4 regions of the Rhizobium sp. BK591 genome follow, and region 3 is predicted to be linked to each of the others. Evidence: predicted binding sites of a transcription regulator. Region 3 holds the regulator's gene; each other region holds the start of a gene.

The links. Region 3 encodes PhoB, which activates phosphate uptake and scavenging genes when phosphate is short. Its sites were predicted from a motif close to TGTCATNNANCTGTCAT; they were not measured.
Region 1: a site for PhoB is predicted at 1,611-1,627, ahead of FHX10_RS08470 (acid phosphatase). Genes of this name have one in related genera too.
Region 2: a site for PhoB is predicted at 2,888-2,904, ahead of FHX10_RS14010 (alpha-D-ribose 1-methylphosphonate 5-triphosphate diphosphatase). Genes of this name have one in related genera too.
Region 4: a site for PhoB is predicted at 3,603-3,619, ahead of ppk2 (polyphosphate kinase 2). Genes of this name have one in related genera too.

Annotation. Positions count from the first base shown of each region.
Region 1 is NZ_JACIAZ010000002.1:290,658-295,482, forward strand. It holds gene FHX10_RS08460 (FitA-like ribbon-helix-helix domain-containing protein) at 1-142, opposite strand, end outside; gene FHX10_RS08465 (cytochrome-c peroxidase) at 269-1,558, opposite strand; gene FHX10_RS08470 (acid phosphatase) at 1,756-3,300, shown strand; gene FHX10_RS08475 (IclR family transcriptional regulator) at 3,397-4,155, opposite strand; gene FHX10_RS08480 (3-oxoacid CoA-transferase subunit A) at 4,416-4,825, shown strand, end outside.
Region 2 is NZ_JACIAZ010000003.1:190,946-195,770, forward strand. It holds gene FHX10_RS13990 (molybdopterin oxidoreductase family protein) at 1-146, shown strand, start outside; gene FHX10_RS13995 (NUDIX domain-containing protein) at 143-733, shown strand; gene FHX10_RS14000 (FAD-dependent oxidoreductase) at 800-2,098, opposite strand; gene FHX10_RS14005 (PadR family transcriptional regulator) at 2,109-2,723, opposite strand; gene FHX10_RS14010 (alpha-D-ribose 1-methylphosphonate 5-triphosphate diphosphatase) at 2,962-4,131, shown strand.
Region 3 is NZ_JACIAZ010000004.1:469,857-474,681, reverse strand. It holds gene FHX10_RS20490 (GcrA family cell cycle regulator) at 320-853, shown strand; gene phoB (phosphate regulon transcriptional regulator PhoB) at 1,113-1,796, opposite strand; gene phoU (phosphate signaling complex protein PhoU) at 1,944-2,657, opposite strand; gene pstB (phosphate ABC transporter ATP-binding protein PstB) at 2,702-3,517, opposite strand; gene pstA (phosphate ABC transporter permease PstA) at 3,533-4,825, opposite strand, start outside.
Region 4 is NZ_JACIAZ010000002.1:1,002,685-1,007,509, forward strand. It holds gene FHX10_RS11845 (carbohydrate ABC transporter permease) at 1-671, shown strand, start outside; gene FHX10_RS11850 (ABC transporter ATP-binding protein) at 679-1,761, shown strand; gene FHX10_RS11855 (GMC oxidoreductase) at 1,846-3,498, shown strand; gene ppk2 (polyphosphate kinase 2) at 3,641-4,552, shown strand; gene FHX10_RS11865 (aldo/keto reductase family oxidoreductase) at 4,648-4,825, opposite strand, start outside.

The DNA.
Region 1 (4,825 bases), on a different contig from region 3:
GCGCCACCGGCTCGGTGGTCGCAAGTGCCGTACGCAGAATATCGCGTGCTTCGTCTTCCATTGATCGCCCATGCGTGGCGGCGCGAACGCGCAGCCGCTGCTTCAATCCATCATCGAGATTGCGGATCGTCATGCTGGCCATCATTGCCTCCATTCATCAATGACAGCATATAAATCATTGATTGCATATTCTCAAGCAACGGTCGCGAGATGCGTTTCCGTCCTTAGCCTAGCAAGTCCATAACAAGAGTGGTCCGCCGGCCCCGGGTCAATGCCCGATCGCATCAGATTGCAGATCGGCATCCGTCAGCGTTCCCAGGAAGGCGACGATGTCGTCGATCTCGAGGTCGGTGAGGGCAGGCGCATCGCCGGACTTCCGGCCGAAGGGTGGGTCCTGGTTGAGATTGTCCCAATAGGCTTGCGGCAGGTCGTCATATCTACGGACCGTGCCATCTGAATTTTTCGGATACCACCGGCCGGGATCGCTGTCGCGGGTCGCATAGAAGGAGACGACGTCGCGCAGCGAGTGGAAATAGCCGTTGTGGAAGAAGCTCTTATTCAGAGCGACATTGCGCAGCGTCGGGGTGCGGAACAGGCCGCAATAGTCGCTGCGTCCGGCAAAGTCGGTGCGCTGAGGGCCGCAGAGGCCGAGATCGTGATAGTTCGGATCGCTATTGGCCGGGATTGCCATATTGCGGGGAGCGGCGAGTCCGAGGAAGCCGAAATCGGAAAATTGCGGCGGTTCGCCGTCATTGGCGGGCTCGCTCAGATGACAGCTCGAACAGTTGCCCTTGGCCGGATCCTCGAACAGCTGTCGCCCGTGCAATTCCTGCGCCGTCAGCGTCGCCTTGCCGGCGAGAAAGGCGTCGTAGCGGCTGGAATAGGGATAAAAATCCGGGCCACTCTGTTCGAAGGTGGCGAGCGCCTCGGCGGCGGCGTCGAAGGCGTCGTCGGGGTTGTCGAACACCGTCGCGCCGAAGGCCGCCTCGATGTCACCGGCATAGGCTGCCTTCTGCAGCTTTGCCACCACTTCGGCCGCATCCTTGTTTCCCATCTCGAAGGGCGAAAGCAACGGGATCTTTGCCTGATCGGCGCCGTGGTCGACACGGCCGTCCCAGGTCAGGCCGCCGGTCGGGCCATTGTCGACGCTTTCGTCGCCCTCGTCCTCGGAATCGTAATAATGCTCGGTGAAGGCGGGTACCGCCTGGAGGTAGCGCAGCGTCGGCACGGCGCGCAGCCCCGGCCGGTCCATATGCTGGCCGCCGATTTCGACCGGCGTCGCCGATGCCGGGCCGAAGGCGTGAGCCGGATCATGGCAGGACGCGCAGGCCTGGAGCCCCGAGGCCGACAGCGAGGCATCCGAGAATATCTTGCGGCCGAGCGCGGTGAGCGTTTCGGCTCGGGCAAAGGCCTCGGCGCGCGACATCGGGCCGGGATGCAGGCCGGCCGTGGTCGCCGCGCTGCTTTGCCGCAGCGGAAGACTGGCAAGACAGAGCGCCACAGCACCCATGCTCACCGCCAGGCCGGACCGCACAAGCCAGATGGTCTTGATTGCCATGATAAGGATTCCAATAGCTTAAGACTGGTTTGCTCCATGATCGAACCTTGTTGCAACAAATTGATGACGGCTATCGCCTGCGGCATCACGCCAACCCCCGATGTCACAAAGTTGATAGACGGCCGGAATAGCGTTTGGACGCCCCCGAGCGTTCTCCGCTCCCTCTAGCCAACGCCCCCTAGCCATGAGGAACTGACGTGAAAAGACTGAAGACCCTCCATTCCATCTGTCTCGCCGGATCGGCCATCGTGCCGTTTGCGATCACAACGGCAGCCCATGCGGCGCCCGCCGGCTACGACAAGATCGACAATGTCGTCGTCATCTATGCCGAAAACCGCAGCTTCGATAATCTCTACGGCAGCTTTCCCGGCGTCGACGGGCTCTCGAACGCGACCGCCGATCACGCCCGCCAGCTCGACCGCGACGGCCAGCTGCTATCCGAACTGCCGCCCGCCTGGGGCGGCCTCACCGCCAAGGGTGTTACGCCTGCCGTCACCGAGGCGCAGTCGGCCCATCTTGCCAACGCCACCTTTGCGATCGACGATCCCAAGGGTTTTGCGCAGGCGCCTTCGGTCATCACCCGCGATCTCTGGCATCGCTTTTACCAGGAGCAGATGCAGATCGACGGCGGCAAGAACGACAAGTTCGTGGCCTGGGCCGATTCCGGCAGCCTCGTCATGGGGCACTACGACGGCTCCATCCTGCCGATGTGGCAGGTCGCCAAGAAATACGTCATTGCCGACAACTTCTTCCAGGGCGCTTTCGGCGGTTCCTTCCTCAATCACTTCGCACTCGTCTGCGCCTGCACGCCCTATTATCCCGACGCCGACAAGAGCCCGGCAAAGCCGACCATTGCCAAGGTCGATGCGGACGGCACGTCGCTTGTTGTGGCGGAAAACGCCCCGAAGTCGGCGCTGGAGGGCGCCCCGAAATTCGTCTCCGACGGCACGCTGACCCCTGACTTCTATGCCGTCAACACCATGCAGCCGCCCTACCAGCCGAGCGCCAATCCGCCGGCCAAGGACGGCGATCCGGCCTATGCCGATCCCACCGCCGCAACGACGCTGCCGCCGCAGCATGAAATCACCATCGGCGACCTGCTGTCGCTGAAGGGTGTCAGCTGGGCATGGTATAGCGGCGCCTGGCAGGCAGCCCTCGACGGCAAGAACGCCACGCCGGTGCCGAACTTCCAGTTCCACCACCAGCCGTTCAACTATTTCGCCAATTTCGCGCCAGGCACGCCGGCGCGCGCCGAACATCTGAGGGATGGCGGTCTTGGCGGCGAAGCCTTCCTCAGGGATATCGACGATGGCAAGCTGCCCGCGGTCTCCTTCTACAAGCCGCAAGGCAACCTCAACGAACATGGCGGTTATGCCGACGTGTCGAGCGGCGACCAGCATCTTGCCGATATCGTCTCCCACCTCGAGAAGAGCCCGCAATGGGGCCATATGCTCGTCATCGTCACCTATGACGAGAATGGCGGCTTCTGGGATCACGTCGCGCCGCCGAAGGCCGATCGCTGGGGCCCGGGCAACCGCATTCCGGCCTTCATCATCTCGCCCTTCGCCAAGAGCGGCATGGTCGATCACACCCAGTACGACACGACCTCGATCATCCGCTTCATCACCGCGCGCTATGATTTGCCGGTGCTGCCCGGCATCCTCGCCCGCGACAAGGCGCTGCGCAACAATGATCGGCCGCCGATGGGCGACCTCACAGCCGCGCTCGACCTGACGCATTGACGATTGCGAGCGGCCCCTGTTCGGGGCCGCTCCATCTGTTTCTTTACGTATTCCGGACGCAAAACCGCTGCGGACTTTTGCTGGCACTGCTTGCCGTCACCGCCGCAGTAATGGTCGCAATGCGGTCTGCGTTTCCTTCAGCAGCGGCAGATACCGCTCCTTCATCTCCGCGGCCGGCACGAGAGCGGCCGGCGCCCCGATATTGATCGCCGCGACGGTTTCGCCGCGGTCGTTGTCGATGGGCACGGCAATGGAGCAGAGACCGATCTCCAGCTCCTGATCGATGATGGCGTAACCCTCGGCGCGCACACGGCGGAATTCTGTGATGAGCTCCTCCGGATCGGTTCTGGTATTCACAGTGTTCTTCTTCAGCTCGCTGCGGGCAAGGATGGCGCGCGCTTCGCTCTCGGGGAGAGCCGCAAGCAGCACCCGGCCCATCGAGGCGCAGTAAGCGGGCAGGCGGCTTCCGGGAGTCAAATTGATCGACATGACGCGGCGCTGCGAGGCGCGGGCGACATAGACGATTTCGGTGCCGTCGAGCACCGAGGCCGAGGCACTCTGGCCGGCCTTTTCGGAGAGAAGATCGAGATGCGGTTGCAGCAGCGCCGGCAGAGGCGTCGCCGCGAGATAGGCATGGCCAAGCCGCAGGATCTTCGGTGTTAGGGTGAAGAACTTGCCGTCGTAATCGGCATAACCGAGTTCGGCGAGCGTCAGCAGCGAGCGGCGCACGGCGGCGCGATCGAGCGCCGTCAGTTTCGACGCCTCGGCAATGGAAAGCCGCTGCCGCGTCTCACCGAAGGCTTCGATGACTTTCAGGCCGCGGGCAAAACCGCTGACGAAATCCGTTTCGCGCATGGTGGGCTCCTGTCTTGAGGTTGCCTGTCGGACCGCGTTCTATCGTGCTTCGCCCTTCGCTTGCGCTTCGGGCATTCGTCGCTGCAATCGATTCGCTGGATCGATTGCTCGGGCTGCGCCCGACCACTCCTTATTGTGCGATATACGAACAAATGTCAAATATCGCACAAATTTCTTGCCGTCCGGCCCGCTGCGCTTTATCCCTGACGCTCGAAGGACGGGAACCAGTTCCCGATCGCATAGCCAAGGAGAGATCCCGCATGGACAAGACAGTCGGGAGCACGGCGGAAGCCGTCTCTGAGATCGGTGACGGCGCGACCGTCATGATCGGTGGTTTCGGTGGCTCGGGCGCGCCGATCGAGCTCATTCATGCCCTGATCGACAAGGGCTCGAAGAACCTGACCGTGATCAACAACAATGCCGGCAACGGGCGCATCGGCATCGCCGCGATGATCGATGCCGGCTTGGTCCGGAAAATGATCTGTTCCTTTCCGCGGTCGTCGGATCCGCGCGCCTTCACGGATAAATATCTGGCCGGCGAGATCGAGCTCGAGCTGGTGCCGCAGGGAACGCTTGCCGAGCGCATCCGCGCCGGCGGAGCCGGCATTCCGGCTTTTTACACGCCGACGGCTTACGGCACCGAACTGGCCAACGGCAAGGTCATCGCCGA
Region 2 (4,825 bases), on a different contig from region 3:
TGCTGATCGCCGAGGGGCTTTGGCCGAACAAGGCGCATGTCGATGGCGAGGGCATCAATGTCTTGACCGGCGCCGACCCCGTCGCACCCTATGGCGGGGCGGCCGTTCACGACAACAAGGTCTGGCTTCGCAGGGACGCAGCATGATGCAGCCGACATCACGCGTGAAGATCGTCAGCGGGGAAATTTTGTCGAATGGGTGGACGCGGCTCGCCAGCTACCTGCTCGATTATATCGACCGCAAGGGCGCAACCCAGCGGTTGAAGCGGGAAGTCTATCACCGCACGCCCGCCGCCTGCATCCTGCTTTATGATCCCAGGCGCGGCCTTGTCGTGCTCGTCCGCCAGTTCCGCCTCCCTGTTCATCTCAACGGCGATCCCGCCTGGACAATCGAGGTGCCGGCCGGCCTTCTCGACGATGATCATCCCGAGGCGGCGATCCGCCGCGAGGCGATGGAGGAGACCGGCTATCGCCTGCGCGACGCGCGCTTCCTGTTCAAATCCTATACCTCGCCGGGCGCCGTCACCGAGGTCGTCCACTTCTTCGCAGCCCTCATCGACACCGCCGACCGCGTGGCGGAAGGCGGCGGCCTGGACGAAGAGCACGAGGATATCGAGGTCCTCGAAGTCCCGCTCGACGCGGCCGCGGCAATGATCGAAACTGGCGAGATCTTCGATGCCAAGACGATCGTGCTCTTGCAATGGGCGCTTTTGAACAGGGGCAAACTTCATTAGCGGTAAGGCGATCGAGACCTGGTTCGTCAAGTTACTTCGGGCAGATCGACATGATCCGCGACCCGTTTAGTTTTCCCCGCGAACTCGCATCATCTGCTGAAAGGCGCGCTGCTTCAGTGCAGGTATCGCATTGATGATGCGCATTACGCCGCGCGTGACAGCGAGTTGAAGTCTGCCGACAATCGGCCGATGGACCAGGTCGCGGGCATCCATCTGCTTTTTCGATTCTCGGATTGCTTCGGTACTGTAGCGAAGCATCTCGACTTCGTAGGCATGTATGGCTTCGACAAGCGGTTTTCGCCCTTGGTTCGCTTCAACCAGCATGCGTCCGAGCAGTGCGGCATCGCGAAGCGCGGTATTGGCGCCCGCGCCTCGTCCTGGTGTCATCGTATGGACGGCGTCACCGAGCAGAGTGACATTCGAACTCGCCCAAGGCGTCAGCGGGACGGCGGTTCTCATCCTGATATCGTGGATCGTCGAGGGCTCCGTCATCTGAATGAGCGCATGTAAGTGCGGATGCCAGTCCCGGGTGAGTTTCAAGCCCAGTTCTCTCAATTGTTCGCCGCTCAGACCGGTCGGGTCCCGCGGCCAGTTCTGCCGAGCGCCCCATACCCCCCAACCGACGCTGTCCTCGTCGAGTGCTTCGACGAAGTCCGGCCAACGAGCAACAAAATCTGGGTCGCTTCTAGTGCCGGCGAACTCGAGCGAGTGAATGATTGCGCCGAAGCCCATCGGCGCCATGATCAGCGACATGCCTTGAAACATTTTGTCCGACAGCAGAGCTTTCGTCGCGACCGTCATCGGAATTTTGCCCCCGAGCGACACGATCCCCGTGTCTTCCAGACGCGCTTCCGGCAGACGTTGCTTGCGTACAGTCGAATTCGTGCCGTCAGCGCCCACCAGCACATCTCCCGTCGCGAGACTTCCATCCTGAAAGCAAGCTATGACCGACCCGTCGGCGCTGTTTGTGTAACTTTGAAGCGTCTTCCCGAAGAAGACGTCGTCTTCAAGTCCTCTGAGCAGAACCCGCCTCAGCGTCTTTCGAATGACGTTCTTTTCACCGTCGAGGGTGTTCGGGCCTGCATCATCGATATCGAAGCTCAGGACTTCGCCCAGTTGTTCAGTGAGCATGTTGAAATAGCGTGGCGACCTGGCGCAGGTGGCGACATAGAGATCGTAGAGTTCGCCGGGGACACAGGCTTTTAGCGCGCGGCTTCCAGCCGGGCTGATGCCGACGCGATAACCACCACTGTCGGTGCTCGGCGCAAAGTCGCGCTCATATACCGCTATGCAAACCCCAGCCTGCTTAAGCAGATGTGCGAGTGCCAAACCGCCGGTCCCGGCGCCGATAATCAAAACCTTCATGGTGTTGGTCCTAGTCGAGTTTGGGGGCGATGGAGAATTTGGCGGCGATCTGTCTCAGCCACTCCTCTGTCCAGGTGATACGCTGGGCGCGGAGGTCCCCGACAATGCCACTGACCCAGGATAATTCGGCTGCGTGGATCGCTCGGAGATATTCCATCTCGAGAAGGAAGAGCCTTGGAACAGCCTGAGCTTCCTGCAAGACGTCGTCGATCCTGCGAAGTTCCGACTCGATGGCTTTTGCTCTGAGCTCAAGCTGGCTCGCCACATCATCAGGCGTAAGCAGCGGAAGAAATGACATCGCCGCGGGGAATTCCGGATATTCTCGCGTCAGGGTCGACAATATCGCCCGCATCCATTCCAGCGCGATTTCGCGGCCTTTCTCGGTTATCTCGTACACGGTTCGCTCTGGACGCTTGTCGTCCCGGACTGTTTTCCGCGGGATGATCAAGCCCTCGCGTTCGAGCCGCTGGATTGTTTGATAAAGGCTCGCCCTCTGCGTGACATTGATCACTTCGTCCTTGCCGCGCTCCTTGATGAGCCGCTGCATTCGGTAAGGATGCATTGGCTCTTCCATGAGCATTGCAAGGACGGCGAGCGCGACTGGAGAGCGTTTGATAGATGTCATAGTAATAATACTACTAGTTTATTTATAACTAGTCAATTCGAAGGCTCCAGGTCGCTGGATTCGAGACTCGCGCTGTTTGAAACGATGGTCGTGAATCCGCGCGGCGAGCGCATTCAACCAATTCCAAAGCGCAAGTTTCCGCTTTAAGGTGATCGCGCTCGAAATTTCATACGACTGTCACGAAGCGGTTTTATCCGCTGCGGCTTGTCAATCATCGGATGCGGTCAGGAGAAAGCCCATGTGGCTCAGCAATTTCACCCTCGTTCTCCCAAACGAGGTGGTGAGTGAAGGTGCCGTGCGTGTTGAGGATGGCGTCATCGCTGAGATCAGGCCGGAGCCGGTCGCCGCCGCTGCCGTCGATGGCGGCGGACGGCTGCTGATGCCCGGATTCGTCGATCTGCACGGCGACATGATCGAGCGCGAGATCGCCCCGCGGCCGAACGCGACGATGCCGATCGATTTCGGCATCCACGAACTCGACAAGAAGCTTGCCGCCGCCGGTGTCACGACCGCCTTTGCCGCCGTCTCTTTTGCGACCGAGAGCGTCTACGGCCATGTCCGTTCGCTGGAGACGACCTCGGCAGTGATCGAGGGCATCAACCGTCTGCGCGATGATCTGCTGATCGACCACCGCGTCCATGCCCGCTACGAAATCACCAATGTCGGTGCAGCCCCGGCACTCGAGCGTCTGCTGAATGCCGACCAGATCGACATGGTGTCGCTGACCGACCACACGCCGGGCCAGGGCCAATACAACAATCTGCAGAGCTACATCCTCAGCATTTCCGAGCGCCGCGCCATCTCAGAGGACATGGCGGCGGAGATCGTCGCCAAGCGCATCGCCATGCGCAACAATCCTGACATCGAGGCCAAGCTGAAGGAGATTGTCGCGCTGTCGCTGAAGCACAAGCTGTCGCTTGCCTCGCATGACGATGACAGCGTCGAAAAGGTCGCCGAAATGTATGATCTCGGCGTGACCATCAGCGAGTTTCCGGTCACGGCGCCTGCGGCGGAAGAGGCGCGCCGCCGTGGCCTCTGGACGCTGATGGGCGCGCCGAACGCGCTGCGCGGCCAGTCGATGTCGGGCAATCTCAGCGCCCTCGATGCCGCAAGGGCCGGCCTGCTCAGCGTCATCGCCGCCGATTATCATCCGGCCGCCTTCGTGCCCGGCATCTTCAAGCTTGCCGACATGGTGGAAGGCGGCCTGCCGGCAGCCGTTGCCATGGCGACCGGCAATGCGGCCCGCTCGGCCGGTCTGTCGGATCGTGGCGAGATCGCCCTTGGTCAGCGCGCCGATCTCGTCGTGGTCGAACCGGGCGATATCAACCGCATCCGCGCCACTTTCCGCGCCGGCCGCTTCGTCTACAGCGACGGCACGCTGCATCCGCTGCGGGCTTTGGCGGCTTAGCTGCACGTCTGAGCGTCGAAATAATCCCTCCACCACAGAATGACGAGATCCCGGCTAAGCTGGCTTTCTCGTCGACGGTACCCCGACTATCACATAACTCCGGAACAAGACGCCAACGATGCGGAGTCAAGATGTCATCTGAGCCGAGATTGCTGCACAAGGAGTGGGGGCTGCTACCGCTCGTTTTAAGTGGAATCGCGACAATATGTGTAATTGTTGTGTCAATTTACTACGACAACCAATATGGTATCCCGAAAGTCTATATAGGTGGCAAATATATACAATGCGAAAAATCGGCTGCTTCCTTATTGAATGCGATTATATTTGTATATAAGTATCCAGGATTTGTTCTGATATTTATTTCTTTGATTTCTGTTGTTTTTTGTTATATATACGACAGGGGAATATTTGTTTTTGTTGTAATATATTTTGTAATATTCAACTATACATTTGCTACGATATTGAGCGGATCCAAGATTGTTTTAAGTCAAGCTTCAGTAGAGACGCTGTGTGAGAGGGGAGGTTACGGCTCGGTCGCGATTCACCTTCCTCTATTGTTTTTGTCCTCTTACGTAATCATTGGAAATATTGTTCTGGTGGCCAAGCGATGGCTCAGAAGGAGAATCAAGAATACCTGATACCACAGGATGGAATCAGTTGGCTGACCTCTGTGATTATTTTGGGGTCATAGCGG
Region 3 (4,825 bases):
TTTTCGCGCTGCAATGTCAACAAAACTGCGCCCTTAGCGCATGCAGCAAGCTTGTACAGCAGCATTATCCGTCCTCAACAGGCATTATTGCAGAAATGCCACGCCGGGGCAGCAAGTTGGGGAAAACTTGAAATTCGATTCATCCGGATTCATGCGACTCTTGTCACGGAGTCAGCCTCACACTAGGTTAAAGTTCAATTACTAGACTGCATGCGGCGGAACTAGTCACCAAAATTGATCAAGCGTTTCTTGTTTCGGAGCCTTCCGGGACAACGGTGAGGGATTCTGCCATCACCAACGCAAAAGGTGGAGACAGGGCATGAACTGGACAGACGAGCGGGTCGAGAAACTCAAGAAGCTCTGGGCCGAAGGACTGAGCGCCAGCCAGATCGCGGCACAACTTGGTGGCGTCAGCAGAAACGCGGTCATCGGCAAGGTGCATCGGCTGAGCCTCCCCGGCCGTGCCAAGGCCGGCGGTACCGCCAATGCCGCCCGAACGCCGAAACGCAATACTTCTGCGCCGCGCGCGCCGAACTACGCCTCACGGGTCGCCACTCGCACCGTTACCCGCCAGCAGGGCGCGACGATGCTGAAGGAAGAGATCGAGATCGAAACGATCGAGGAAATGGAATACGTGCCGAGAGGCAACGTGGTCGTTCCGATTTCCCGACGCCTCGGCCTGACGGAACTGACCGAACGCACCTGCAAGTGGCCGGTCGGCGATCCGCTGAAGGACGACTTCCACTTCTGCGGCTGCGAATCCCCCGACAATTCGCCCTATTGCAGCTATCACCAGAAGCTTGCCTACCAGCCGGTCAACGAACGCCGCCGGGCAGCAGCGCGGGCCAGCTGAGCGGGTAACATCGCCGCACATGAGAAACGGGCCGACTGGCCCGTTTTTTTGTAGTTATTGGTTCGCGCGGATGGCTGCCCCTCATCCACCTGCCGGCACCTTCTCCCCGCTTGCAGGGCAAAGGGGATATGCCCGACCTCTCCGTTCCCCGCTGACCTCTCGCAGGGCACGTGCCCTCGCCCCGTTTTACGGGGAGAGGGTTAGGGTGAGGGGCAGACGCTAGCTCGAGCGACGTTGTCAGCAATCAGAATGGAGGCCCTCAGGCTTCCATCGAATAACCGGCGCCGCGGACGGTGCGGATGACGTCCTGCATGTTGGAGAAATTCAGCGCCTTGCGCAGGCGGCCGACATGGACGTCGACGGTGCGTTCGTCGACATAGATATCGTGGCCCCAGACACCGTCGAGAAGCTGCGAGCGGGAGAAGACGCGGCCCGGCGACGACATCAGGAATTCCAGCAGGCGGAATTCGGTGGGGCCGAGGCGGACTTCGCGGGTCTTGCGATGGACCCGGTGGGTTTCGCGGTCGAGTTCGATATCGCCGCATTTCAGCACCGTCGACAGCACCTCGGGACGGGCGCGGCGCAGCATCGCCTTGACGCGGGCAACGAGCTCGGGGGTCGAGAAGGGCTTGACGACATAATCGTCGGCCCCCGTCGAAAGCCCGCGGACGCGCTCGCTCTCTTCGCCGCGCGCCGTCAGCATGATGATCGGCAGGCGCTCGGTTTCCGGCCGCATGCGCAGGCGCCGGCAGAGTTCGATGCCGGAGACGCCAGGCAGCATCCAATCGAGGATGAGCAGATCGGGCGTGCGCTCCTGAAGCCGCATTTCGGCTTCGTCGCCACGAAGGATAGTATCGACCTCGAAGCCTTCCGCTTCGAGATTGTAGCGAAGAAGCACGCTCAGGGCTTCCTCGTCTTCAACAACTGCAACTCTCGGGATCATGCGTGTCGGTCTCCTCGCGCATGATCCTTGAACCGGGGATGGTTCAAGCAATGCACCCTGCGCAAATTCAGAATTGGCTGCGACCTCTTTGCGCGCCCCGGATGGGCGCGCACGCAAGCTTCTAGCCCGGCCGTCCGGCCCGGGCGGTTATTCGGTTACCGCGCCGACGGTGTTGGCGCTGTCGTCTTTCGGACGATCGCCTTCCGGCTGCGCACCTGTCGCCATGTAAAAGATCGTCTCGGCGATGTTGGTGGCGTGGTCGCCGATGCGCTCGATGTTCTTGGCGCAGAAGAGAAGATGCGTGCAGCTGGTGATGTTGCGCGGATCTTCCATCATGTAGGTCAGGAGCTCGCGAAACAGCGAGGTGTACATCGCGTCGATCTCGTTGTCGCGTTCGCGGATCGCGTTCGCCTTGTCGGCGGAGCGATTGGTGTAGACGTCGAGCACTTCCTTGAGCTGGACGAGCGCCAGCTCGGAGAGATGCTCGAGGCCGCGGGCGAGCTTGCGGGGAACGCCGGTGCTTTGGACGGCGATGACGCGTTTGGCGGTGTTCTTGCCGAGGTCGCCGACGCGTTCGAGATCGGCGGCGATGCGGATCGAACCCATGATTTCGCGCAGGTCCGCGGCCATCGGCTGACGGCGGGCGATGGTGACGATCGCCTTGTCGCCGATTTCGCGTTCGGCGTGATCGAGGATCACATCGTCGGAGATGACCTTCTGCGCCAGCGCGGTATCGCCGTTGACCAGCGCCCGCACGGCTTCGGCGACCATCTGCTCGGCCAGGCCGCCCATTTCGGAAATCCGCCTGGACAGGAACTTCAGATCATCATCATAGGCAGAATAAATATGTGTCGATGCCATGGGGCTTTATCCTCGAATAACGGAAAGGCTTGGTGACGCCAGGATCAGCCGAAGCGACCCATGATGTAGTCCTGGGTGCGCGGATCGTCGGGATTGGTGAACATCTTGTCGGTGTCGTTCTCCTCGACGAGATTGCCGAGGTGGAACATGGCGGTGCGCTGCGAGACGCGCGCGGCCTGCTGCATGGAGTGGGTGACGATGACGATCGTGTAGTTCTCGCGCAGCTCGTGGATCAGTTCCTCGACCTTGGCGGTGGCGATCGGGTCGAGCGCCGAGCAGGGCTCGTCCATCAGGATGACCTCAGGGCTGACGGCGACGGCACGGGCAATGCAGAGGCGCTGCTGCTGACCGCCGGACAGGCCGGTGCCGGATTCATGCACGCGGTCCTTGACCTCGTTCCAGAGGCCGGCGCGCTGCAGGCTGGTCTCGACGATCTGGTCGAGATCGGCCTTCGACTTGGCCAGGCCGTGGATGCGCGGGCCGTAGGAGACGTTTTCGTAGATCGTCTTCGGGAATGGGTTCGGCTTCTGGAAGACCATGCCGACGCGGGCGCGAAGTTCGACGACGTCGATATCCGGATCATAGATATCGTCGGTGTCGAGCGTGATCTTGCCGGTGACGCGGCAGCCGTCGATCGTGTCGTTCATGCGGTTGAGGCTCCGCAGGAAGGTCGACTTGCCGCAGCCGGACGGGCCGATCAGGGCGGTTACGGTGTTTTCGCGGATGTTCAGGTTCACATCGAAAAGCGCGCGCTTTTCGCCGTAGTAAACCGAGACATCCTTTCCGATCATCTTATACGGGACGTTGCTCATCTTGTGATCCAGCGCCTTTTCAACTGCAGCTTCCGTCAACATGTTCATGATGTTTAACTCCGTTTACCAGCGGCGCTCGAAGCGACGACGCAAGAGGATGGCGCCCATGTTCATGACGATCAGGAACAGGAGCAGAACGATGATGGCACCCGAAGTACGCTCGACGAAGGCACGTTCGGCCTCGTTGGCCCACATATAGACCTGTACGGGCAGAGCCGTCGAGGGATCGAGCGGCGTCGTCGGCGCGTTGGCGACGAAGGCGACCATGCCGATCAGGAGCAGCGGCGCGGTTTCGCCGAGCGCATGCGCCAGGCCGATGATCGTGCCGGTGAGGATGCCGGGCATGGCGAGCGGCAGAACGTGGTGGAACACCATCTGCATCTTGGAAGCGCCGAGGCCGAGGGCTGCGGCGCGGATCGACGGCGGCACGGCGCGAAGAGCGGCACGCGTGGCGATGATGATCGTCGGCAGGGTCATCAGCGTCAGCACCAGGCCGCCGACCAGCGACGCCGAGCGCGGCAGGCCGATGAAGTTGATGAAGACGGACAGACCGAGCAGACCGTAGACGATCGAGGGAACCGCGGCGAGGTTGTTGATGTTGACCTCGATCAGGTCCGTCAGCTTGTTCTTCGGCGCAAACTCCTCGAGATAGATCGAGGCGGCGACGCCGATCGGCAGCGACAGCACCAGCACGATCAGCATCAGGTAGAGCGAGCCGATGAGGGCGACGCCAAGGCCTGCGGCCTCCGGACGGCTGGAGTTGCCGTTGACGAAGAGGCCGGTGTTGAACTGCTTGTGAAGAGCGCCGCTCGCCTTCAGCTCGTTCATCCAGCCAACCTGCTTGTCGTTGACCTTGCGGTTCTTCTCATCGACCGAAAGATCGATCTGGCCCTTGTTGGCGCTGTCGACATTGGCGTCGGCAAGCACCGTGACATTGACCGTCTTGCCGATGATCGACGGGTCTGACATGACCATGTCGCGCAGCTGGATCGGGGCGCTCTTCGACAGCATGGCCGAGGCATCGCGCACATCAGGGCGGCTTGCGGCATTGATGTTCAGTTGCTTGACGATCGCGTCGCGCAGGAGAACCGGATAGTTGGCGGCGATCAGCACCGAAGGGTCGGTCGCACGCTTGTTGTTCGGGTCGATCGTCTTCTCCGAGAATTCGATCGGCAGGGTGATCGCCGTCTGCTGGAAGGCGGTGTAGCCCTTGCCGATCACCGTCCACAGCAGGATGAAGAGGAAGACGAGACCGAAGGTGATGGCGGCGATGCCATAGGCCTGGAACCGGCGCTCGGCGGCATAGCGGCGCTTGATGCCGATATCGCGGCGCGGTGGCGCCTTGGAAACGGTGAC
Region 4 (4,825 bases), on a different contig from region 3:
CGGGCGCCTGCATGGGAACCGTCTGCGTCGGCATTCGCAGCGGCTTCTGGAATTCGGTGGCGATCACCCTTCCCTCGGTCGCGCTCTCGGTCTTCATCGGCGCCGTCAATGGCTATGCGCTGTCGCTTTGGCGGCCGCGCGGGGCAAACCTGCTTTTCGGCCTGCTGATGGCCGGCGGCCTCATCCCCTACCAGATCTTCCTCTATCCGATGGTCCGGGCGATGGCGAATATCGATCTCTACAATTCGCTGGCGGGTATCATCCTCGTGCATGTCATCTTCGGCCTGCCGTTGGTGACGCTGCTCTTCCGCAACTATTTCGTCAGCGTGCCGGAAGAGCTCTGCAAGGCGGCGCGCGTCGACGGCGCGGGCTTCTGGCGCATCTTTTTCGAGATCATGCTGCCGATTGCCGTACCGATGGTCGTCGTGGTCTCCATGCTGCAGTTCACCGGCATCTGGAACGACTTCCTGCTCGGTCTCGTCTTTGCCGGACGCGACAACCTGCCGATGACCGTGCAGCTCAACAATATTGTCAACACCACGATGGGCGAGCGCACCTACAACGTGAACATGGCGGCGACCATCCTGACCGCCATTGTTCCGCTCGCAATCTATTTCCTGTCCGGCCGCTGGTTCGTGCGCGGCATCGCGGCCGGCGCCGTCAAGGGGTAACGCTTCCATGCAAACTGCCGTCTCCGTCAAGGATCTGAAGATCGCCTATGGCGACCATACGGTGATCGAGAAGATGTCGATCGACATCGCGCCACGAGAGTTCCTGGTGCTGCTCGGCCCTTCCGGCTGCGGCAAGTCCACGCTTCTGAACGCCATTGCCGGCCTTCAGGACATTACATCAGGTGAGGTCTGGATCTCCGGCAAGAACGTCAGCTGGGAGGAGCCGAAGGATCGCGGCATCGGCATGGTCTTCCAGTCCTACGCGCTCTATCCCCGCATGTCGGTGCGCAAAAACCTCTCCTTCGGACTTCGCGTCGCCGGCCTGCCGAAATCCGAGATCGAGGCGCGTGTTGCCCGCACCGCCGCCCTTCTCCACCTCGACAAGCTGCTCGACCGGCGCCCGGCCGCGCTTTCGGGCGGCCAGCGCCAGCGCGTCGCCATCGGCCGGGCGCTGGTGCGCGAAGTCGATGTTTTCCTGTTCGACGAACCGCTGTCGAACCTCGACGCCAAACTGCGCAACGAATTGCGCGTCGAAATCAAGAAGCTGCATCAGCGCCTCGGCAACACGATGATCTATGTCACCCATGACCAGGTCGAGGCCCTGACGCTTGCCGACCGCATCGCCATCATGCGCGATGGCGTGATCCAGCAGCTCGCCTCCCCGGCGGAGATCTACCGCCGCCCGGCCAATCTGTTCGTTGCCGGTTTCATCGGCGCTCCGGCGATGAATTTTATCGAGGGCCGGATCGAGCGCAGCGTCGGGGCGCCGGTCTTCCGAGGTAACGGGCTGACCATCGATCTTTCCGGTTATTCTTTCCGTGCCGTCGCGGCGGACGGCCCGGCTACACTCGGCTTTCGCCCGGAACACCTTGTGCTCGATGGGTTCACCAGTGGCCTGCCCACCATTCCCGGCCGCGTTTCTGTGGTCGAGCCGATGGGCCCGGATGCTGTTATCTGGTTCGATTGGGCAGACCAAAGCCTCTCGCTCCGGCTGATGGGCGATGTCACCCTCGAGCCTGGCGACGCGGTCACGCCCGGGCTCGATATCGCCAAGGCGTCCCTCTTCGGCGCCGACGGATCGCGGCTGTGACGTGGCATCCCTTTGTTTTCCCGCAATTCCGGACGCGCTTGGCGCCGTCTTGAGGGATTGCTCAAGAACAGGATTTTGAAAGACATGTCTGAGATCGTCTATGATGCGCTGGTGATCGGCTCCGGCGCGGCGGGTTCCTTCGCGGTCAAAGAACTGACGGCCCAAGGACTGTCGGTGCTGCTGCTCGAGGCCGGTCCCGCCGTCGGGCCGAAGGATTTCGATCCCGCCCGCAAGAAGGCGCCGGCAAGCAGCATCAATATCTGGGAGCGCGCGCGCGCCACCCTCAAGGGCCAGCCGATCCAGGCGCGCGCGGCGTTTTTCACGGAGCGTTTCAGCCACTTCTTCGTCAACGACCGCAAGAACCCCTATACGACGCCGAAGGGCGCGCCCTTCCTGTGGATCCGCGGCCGCCAGGGCGGCGGGCGCCTCCACAGTTTCGGCCGGGTGCTGCTGCGCTGGACCGACGACGATTTCAAGCTCCGCTCGCGCACGGGAAAGGGCATCGACTGGCCGGTCTCCTATGACGAGCTGACGCCTTTCTACGACGAGGTCGAGGCCTATCTCGGGCTCTACGGCAACAAGGACAACGTGGCGACACTGCCGGACGGCGTCTATGCGAAGCCGGCCAGCCTGACGCCGGCCGAACAGACCTTTAAGCAGGCGGTGGAAAGCCGCTGGCCGGAGCGGAACGTCGTCTCCTGGCGTTATATCGCGCCCGATGCCGACCGCATGCCGCGACCGCTGCGCGAAGCAAAGGCGACCGGCCAGCTGAGCGTCCGCTACGACGCCGTCGTTCGTCGCATCACCACGGATGAGAAGACGCGCCGCGCCACCGGCGCGGAGTTCATCGATCGCAATACGGGCGAAGTATCGACCGCGCGGGCTGCGATGGTTGTGCTTTCGGCCTCGCCGATAGAGAGCGTGCGATTGCTGTTGAATTCGGCTTCGGCGAAACATCCGGGCGGGCTTGGCAACGGTTCGGGCGCCCTCGGCCGCTATTTCATGGATCAGCTTCCGTGTCTCGCGTTCGGCTCCTTTTCGAAGGCCAAGGGTTGGGCGACGGACGAGTCCGCGCCGACCGACCCGTTCTACAATCCGTCGGGCGGGATCTTCATTCCCCGCTTCGGCGAGGGCGACGCCGCCCGCGGCGATTTCGACTACCAGGGAAGCGTCGGCCGGGCGCCGGTCTCCGCGGACGCAGATGCGCGTCTCGCCTTCTTTGGTTTCGGCCGAATGCTGCCCTATGCCGACAATCGCATCACGCTCGACGCCAAGCGCAGGGATGCCTGGAACATTCCCGTGCCGCATATCCGCTGCGTCATGCAGGAGGAGGAGCAGGCGCTGCTCAAAAGGCAGGAAGAAACGCTGATTGCCATGATCAAGGAGGTCGGCGGCGACCTCGAATTCATTGGTTCGCCCACCGGCCTCAAGGAGATGGGCAAAGGCGCCTTTCCCGAAGCCGATGCCTTCAGCCGTTTCATGTTCCGCACATGGTTCCGCAAGACCATGTGCATGGGCGCGGCCATTCATGAGACGGGCGGCGCGCGCATGGGCGAAACCCCGGAGGCTTCGGTGCTCAATCCCTACAACCAGGTGTGGGATGCGCCGAACCTGATCGTCACCGATGCCAGCGCCTTTCCCGGCAGCGGCATCGCCGGCACGACGCTCACCGTCATGGCCCTGACGATCCGCGCCTGCCGGAACCTTGTCGACCAGTACCGAGCAGGGCAGCTGTAGACGCACTGATCCCACTCGGCACCTGTTTCTGTCGAGTGCGTGGAACGAGAGAGGCAAGTAGCCGTTTTGGTCTTCGCGAAGTGGTCGTCACACAAACTTCGCACTGACATGCTCCTGTCAAAAGAAGCAAAAGGAAAAGGCCATGTCGCAATCACATCACCAGCTCAACCGGATCAAGGCCGAAATCGCCGACAGCTTCGATGAGGAGCTGGAAATGCAGATGGAGGAAGACCGGCTGGACGATCTGGTCGCCGAAGGAATGTCGGAACCGGCGGAGCAGACGCTCGAGCGAAAGATCTACTTCCGGGAGCTTTTCCGGCTTCAGCATGAACTGGTGCGGCTGCAGGACTGGGTTCAGCATAAGAAGCTGAAAGTGGTGGTACTGTTTGAAGGTCGGGATTCGGCCGGCAAGGGAGGCGCGATCAAGCGCGTGACCCAGCGGCTTAATCCTCGCGTATGCCGGACGGTCGCGCTGCCCGCCCCGACCGAGCGGGAGCGGCATCAATGGTATTTCCAGCGTTATGTCCCGCATCTTCCGACAGCCGGTGAAATGGTGCTCTTCGACCGAAGCTGGTACAATCGCGCCGGTGTCGAGCGCGTCATGGGGTTCTGCACCCCTGATGAACTCGAGGAATTCTTCCGCTCGGTGCCTGAATTCGAGCGGATGCTGGTCCGTTCCGGGATCGTGCTGATCAAGTACTGGTTTTCGATCACCGACGAAGAGCAGGAATTCCGCTTCAAGATGCGCATCCACGATCCGCTGAAGCAGTGGAAGCTCTCGCCGATGGATATGGAGAGCCGTGTCCATTGGGAGGAATACACCAAGGCCAAGGAAGAGATGCTGGCGCGCACGCACACCAAGGATGCACCCTGGTGGGTGGTGCAGGCCGTGGATAAGAAACGGGCGCGGTTGAACTGCATCGCCCATCTTCTCGAGCAGATCCCTTACGAGGATGTTCCGAAACCGGAGATCCAGTTGCCGGACCGCATCCGTCACGCCGATTACAATAGGGCGCCGGTTCCGGCTGAAATGCTCGTGCCGGAGCGCTATTGAGGTGGGGCCGCAATCGGCGGCCCAGAATTGTGCCGCTACGCCATGCAATAGCGTGGCGTAGCGATCGGGGATCAGCTGCGATCTTGCGATAACCGTCAGGCGGCGATATCAGCCATGCGGTTCAATTCCCAGACGGCGTCATCCGGCAGTGCGAGGCTGGCGGTGGCGAGGTTCTCCCTGAGATGGCCGACGGACGAGGTGCCCGGGATCAGCAGGATGTTTTCCGCGCGACGCAGCAGCCAGGCGAGCGCCACCTGCATGGGCGTGGCATCA